Regions from separate parts of the Staphylococcus equorum genome, predicted to be linked through region 1. Evidence: predicted binding sites of a transcription regulator. Region 1 holds the regulator's gene; the other holds the start of a gene.

Region 1 (3,361 bases):
AATCATAAACTTTATTTGCAAGTTCGTTTATAAAATAGCGATCATGTGACACAAATAAAATTGTGCCTTTAAAATCTGACAATGCTTGTTCAAGCATCTCTTTAGAGTCTATGTCTAGATGGTTAGTTGGTTCATCTAAAATAAGTACATTGTTACGCTCTAGCATCAGTAGAGCAAGTTGAAGACGCGCTTTTTCTCCACCAGACAAGTCATTGATGATTTTTTTGACATCATCTTGTACAAATAAGAAACGACCTAAGACAGCTCGAATATCTTTTTCATTCATTGTTGGATATTGGTCCCATAAATAATCAAGGATTGTTTTGTTTGATTTAAATTCAGCTTGTTTTTGATCGTAATAACCAACTTTTAAATTTGCACCTGTAGTAATTTCTCCACTAATCTTTTGTTGGAGACCGGCGACTGTTTTGATTAAAGTAGACTTCCCAATACCATTAGGACCAATGATTGCAATATGGTCTCCCTTCGTGGCTTCGATATTAATGCCTTTTGTTATGGCTTCCTCATATCCAATTTCTAGATTTTTAATATGAAATACATCGTTTCCAGTATTTCTATCAAAATCGAATTGGATATTGGCGCTTTTAGCATCAATCATAGGTTTGTTAACTCTTTCCATTTTTTCCAACATTTTCCTTCGGCTTTTTGCCATGCCCGTAGTTGAAGCACGAGCGATGTTTTTCTCTACAAATGTTTCAAGTTTTTTAATTTCAGCTTGTTGACTTTCATATTCTTGCATACGTTTTTCATAATATTTATCTCTTTGCTCTATAAATTGTCCATAGTTACCTACGTAATGTTGTACATCGCCGAGCGCAACGTCATAAATTTGATTGACAATTTTATCTAAGAAATATCTATCGTGACTGATAATGACGATAGCGCCTTTGAAATAATTAAGATAACTTTCCAACCATTGCGTTGTTTCCATATCTAAATGGTTTGTAGGTTCATCAAGTAATAGTAAATCAGGTTCGCTAAGTAACATTTGGGCTAAAGATAACCTAGTCTTTTGACCGCCACTAAAATCATTAATAGGACGATTAAAATCCGCTTCACTAAAATTCAAACCGTGTAGTACAGTTTTAATCTTACTTTCATATTGATAACCTTCTTGTTGTTCAAATTGATTAGATAAAGACTCATAGCGATCGATGTGTGTCTTATATGACTCAGTATCATATTCATCAGCATGTTGCGCTAACCAGTCCGTCTCAAATTTCATTTCTAATTCTAATTTTTTCATACTTTCAAATGGTTTCGACATTTCATCAAAAACAGTTTGATTCGTATTTAAAGTCATTTGTTGTGTTAGATAACCAAGCTTGAGATTTTTGCTTTTTGAAACTTGACCGCTATCATATGTCTCGACGCCAGCAATGATTTTCATTAAAGTAGATTTTCCGGCACCATTACGTCCAACGATACCAATACGTTCACCAGTTTTAACTTCAAAATCTACATTATTAAAAATATCTTCTCCGTCGAATGATTTAGTTAAGTCATTGAGTTGTAATAATATCATCCGATTTGCACCTCTCTATTCATTATCATTCTACAGTATTCAACGCGTGGTTAAAACTATCATTGTTTATTTTTATTATTCAATAATGTATAATGTTGTAGTGATTATAAGATAAATCAGCAATAGATAATGAAATAGGGGGACATGGTCTTGGCTAATCAAAGCGAAAAGATTCCTCGTGCCACATTGAAACGTTTACCGTTGTATTATAGATTCGTCAATACTTTGAAATCTAAAGGCATAGATAGAGTTAATTCAAAAACTATAAGTGAGGGTTTGAACATTGATTCTGCAACGATTCGTCGTGATTTTTCATATTTTGGTGAATTAGGCAAGAAAGGCTATGGCTATAATATAGATAGCTTATTACATTTTTTTAAAAATGAGATAAGTGAAAATGACGAGATAAAAATTGCAATTGTAGGTGTTGGGAATTTAGGGAAAGCATTATTAACATACAACTTCTCAATACATGATGAGATGACAATAACGGAAGCTTTTGATATACGAGATGAAATTATAGGGACGCAAATAGGGAAAGTAACAGTCAGTCCGTTTGATAAAATTACGGATATATTAGCACAAGAACATATTGATGTAGTGATTTTAACTACACCTGAAGAAGTAGCGCAGCACGTTGCTGATACTTTAGTAAAAACAGGTGTAAAAGGTATTTTGAACTTTACACCAAGTCGTGTTCTGACACCATCGGATGTTCAAGTACATCATATTGACTTGGGTATTGAATTACAATCTTTACTATTCTTTATGAAAAATTATAGTAACAAATAAAGCGTATGAAAATAGGCTAGCTTTTTTATTTACACGAGATACACGTTAAGTGGTGAGTGTTTAAAAAAGCTAGTTTTTGTATTTAGTTATACGATTACTAACAACTACAGTTATTTTCACAATTAACACTTTATAAAATATAAGCAAATGGGCTTGATATTTAATGAAAAGTTTAATATGATAAATCATATTGATTTTATCGGGAAAGAGGTAATAATATGACGTGGTTAGTAATCAGTGGACTAATCGTTGGTGCGCTTTTAGGCTTTGTTATGCAAAGAACGCGATTTTGTTTAGCTGGTGGATTTAGAGATATGTACGTTCAAAAAAGCAATAAAATGTTTTATGCATTGTTAATTGCAATTTCCGTACAAAGTATTGGGTTATTAATTTTAACATCAACAGGCTTAGTAGAAATTCCAGAATCTACGTATCCAATTATTGGAACTGTAATAGGTTCATTTATATTTGGTATTGGTATTATTTTATCTGGAGGTTGTGCTACAGGTACGTGGTATAGAGCTGGAGAAGGTTTAATAGGTAGCTGGATGGCACTTATTGCCTATGGTTTCACTGCAGCGGCAACAAAGTTTGGTTTGCTGTTACCATTAATGAATGGTGTGAACAAACCGACAAATGTAAATTCAAGTATGGCACAAACGACAGGTATACCAACATGGGTTTGGGTCGCGTTACTTACAATCATCACGATTCTTCTTGTTGTAAAAACGTTACGTAAACCAAAACCTAAATTTGCTATACCAAAATTAAAGCAAAAATATACAGGTATAAGACATTATTTATTCGAGAAAAAATATCACCCATTTGTTGCAGCAATTGCTGTTGGGCTAATTGCTTTAATCGCGTGGCCTGTAAGTGAATCAACAGGAAGAATGTATGGACTTGGTATTACAACACCATCTGCAAATATAGTTCAGTTTTTTGTAACTGGTGACTTGAAATTGATAGACTGGGGTGTATTCCTTGTTCTAGGTATATTCGTTGGTTCTTATATTGCTGCGA
Region 2 (3,361 bases), 160 kb from region 1:
TATATTTCTTAACGCAACCACGGTTATTAACAATTTATTCGAAGATAAAATAACTATTTTAAATCTCAAACAAACCAAACTTGTATTATTTACGTTTAGTTTGTTTGAGATTTTTAATTACTATCAATGATTTAGCACGACTTCTGTGTGGAAGGAATGAGCTAAAGACTACAGGCTAAAGCTAGCCCTGAGGAAAGTATGCACAAACCTTATTTATAATAAAATAAAAAAGACAAACAAAAGCCTCGGTATTTGACTACCGAGGCTTTGCTTATTCCCTATAAGTTAATGATAGATTTAAGACTAGTTTGAATGCTAGTTGATTTTGATTCAATTTCTTCTTTGAAGAAATTTAAAAGGCTTTCCCGTTGCGCTTTTAAATCTTCATTGAAATGAATGATAACTGTACGTTCGTCATTTTGTGGTCTTTCTTTAATGATCCACGCTTTTTCCACTAAATCATTATAAGTTCTTGTACGCTTATAAGATTTAATGTGTACAAAATCATCCATTTCCTTTAAAGTCATCGATCCTTCTTTCCAAAGTGTTAAAAGAATCAAAATTTCTTCTTTCGACATCTTGTACTGCTTTTGAACTTTGTTAAAGATATCTTCGATGTCATTCAACACCATTTCTAATCTTAAAACACCATCAACATTATCAGTAAATGTCTTCCCCATAGAATAATCCCCCAATCATAGTATAAAGTTAAACATGTAAAATTAATTTATCAAAAAACATCATTCTTAGTAAATAAATTCTTCACTGAATTAACATTAGAATTTTTAATAAAATTAATCTTATATACAGTTTAAATTTAAACTATGAATTATGCAATTATATGAGTTATTTTATTTTGCATTTCTTTCAAAATAGTGGCTGATTTTTCGAATAACTTGCGCTCATGGCTGTCTAGAGGCATTTCAAAAACTTTTACAGCACCTTCTTTATTTACTTGTGTTGGTACACCAATATAGACTTCTTCTTGGTTGTATTCACCCTCTAAATAACTAGAAACTGTTAATACAACATTTTGATTATTTAAAATTGCTTTAGTAATGTGTAGTAACCCCATTGCAATCCCATAATACGTCGCACCTTTTGCTTGTATTATATCGTAAGCTGCATCACGCGTGTTTGTAAAAATCTCTTCAACTCTGTGTTGCTTTTCAGGATCATCTTTTAAAAGTTGATATAAAGATTGACCAGCAATATTAGCTTGAGACCATACCGCTAATTCTGAATCACCATGTTCACCGATAATTTGACCATGCACGCTTCCTGATGAAACGCCAAATTCTTCAGCTAACTCATATTTAAAACGTGCTGTATCTAAAATTGTACCAGAACCTATCACTTTTTCTTTTGGTAAACCTGATACTTTGTATGTCACATATGTTAAGACATCTACTGGATTTGTAGCAATTAAGAAAATACCATCGAATCCAGATTTCATAACTTCAGAAACAATTCCTTTAAAAATTTTGGTGTTTTTTTCAATAAGATCTAAGCGTGTTTCACCTGGTTTTTGAGCTGCACCAGCAGTAATGACGACTAAATCTGCATTTGTACATTCATTATATGTACCTGCTTTGATTTTCACTGGTGAATCACCATATGGCGCACCGTGATTTAAATCCATGACGTCGCCCTTAACTTTTTCTTCGTCTAAATCAATAATTACTAATTCATCTGCAACACCTTGAGCTACTAACGCAAAAGCATAACTTGAGCCTACTGCCCCATCACCTATTAAAACTACTTTATTATTTTTAACTTGTTTCATTATATGACGCTCCTCACGTATTCAATCGTTAAGTTATTATTTATGATTTATTTCACAATATAAATATAACAGTATTCTATGAGTTTTTCAATAAAATTGTGATTTATTTCACAAAATTATTTCAACAACCTTCATTATAGCGTGGTACATACTCTTTATTCTAAATGATATTTTATAAGAAAAGCGTCAGATAACATTTTATGGTATCTGACGCTTTTCTTACTCTATTTTAGTGTGGTGATGCTTTTAATTAAGATACTTCATGTTCATCATGTACAATAAAGCCGTTATTGCTTGCACTATTATTTAAAAATGCCAATATATATCTCATTACTTCATCTCTTTCGGGTTCATTATGTACCTCATGATAAAGTCCTTCCCATGCTTTGAAATATAATTCATCCGTTTTCACTTTGTCTTTAATTAATTCCATTGTTGATGTATCTGCAACTTGATCTTCTAGACCATACATTAACAGTAGTGGTAACGGTTTAATATCAGTTAAATGTGTTACTGTTTCTTTCATAATTTCTATGATTTGTTTATACCAGTGATAAGTTACTTTCTGCAACATCAACTGGTCATTTTTTATTTCTTCAATTACTTCTTCGTTTCGTGTTAAGTCTTCAACCGTGATTCCCACTTTAAATCTTGTATCTTTAGCTACTTTACCTATATTTGAAATTATTTTATCTTTACGAGATTTATTACTCTTTTTAAATTCTAAAAGTGGAGATAAAAGCATCAAACCTTCAATTGGTACTTCTACTTTTTCAAGTAAATTAAGTGTAATTAAACCACCTAAACCGACACCTAACACGTAAGTAGGTATTTTATACTCATTCGCTATTCTAATCCACTCTAAAATATGCTCATGATATACATCAAAACTGTCAATTTGACCTTTGTTAGAACGTGACGTTTGCCCTTGGCCAGGTAAATCGCCCATAATAACATGATATCCATTTCGGCGAAGCATCGTAATTACATATGCGTATCTTCCCGTATGTTCAAGCATGTTATGTGCAATTACAACGACACCTTTAGCTTCCTTTTCGGTTTCCCATTTCCACATAATACATACTTCCCCTTCTCGTTAAATTTCATTATATTTATTGTATCAAAATATGATGTACTTTTTCCATTTTAAAGATAGCCATGGACGTGAAAAACTCAATTTGTTTTAAAAATAAAAAGCATCTTATAATCAACACTTTGCTATAAGTGTATTTAATAAAATAAAGTGTAATATATTCTATTGTAAACGATTTCATTCCCTTTAGATTCATGCTACACTTATATTGAAAGATCAGCTGTAAGCAGAATGGGAGGAATTAATATGCCAATTGTGAAAAATTTTTTTATCGGGTTATCTAACAACCCTTTTTTAAATAAGACTGCTAAGGAAATCGGTCCAATGCTCGGTGCTAATAAAGTGGTTGCTGGCAATACAATCGAAGCCTTATTAAACACAATTGAACGTCTAAACAGCAAGGGAATTACAGTTACTGTAGATTGCCTTGGAGAATTTGTTGTAACTGAAGGTGAAGCAATTCAATCAAAAGATCAAATATT

The links. Region 1 encodes Rex, which represses fermentation and respiration genes when NADH is low (regulators of the CRP and FNR family bind a similar motif). Its sites were predicted from a motif close to TTGTGAAATATTTCACAA; they were not measured.
Region 2: PYW44_RS05470 (L-lactate dehydrogenase) is a predicted target of Rex. The motif match lies at 1,883-1,900, and genes of this name have one in related genera.

The regions. Positions count from the first base shown of each region.
Region 1 is NZ_CP118982.1:948,983-952,343, forward strand. It holds gene PYW44_RS04480 (ABC-F family ATP-binding cassette domain-containing protein) at 1-1,546, opposite strand, end outside; gene PYW44_RS04485 (redox-sensing transcriptional repressor Rex) at 1,691-2,338, shown strand; gene PYW44_RS04490 (YeeE/YedE family protein) at 2,557-3,361, shown strand, end outside.
Region 2 is NZ_CP118982.1:1,109,229-1,112,589, reverse strand. It holds gene PYW44_RS05475 (transcriptional regulator, SarA/Rot family) at 279-680, opposite strand; gene PYW44_RS05470 (L-lactate dehydrogenase) at 830-1,786, opposite strand; gene PYW44_RS05465 (alpha/beta fold hydrolase) at 2,037-2,861, opposite strand; gene PYW44_RS05460 (proline dehydrogenase family protein) at 3,126-3,361, shown strand, end outside.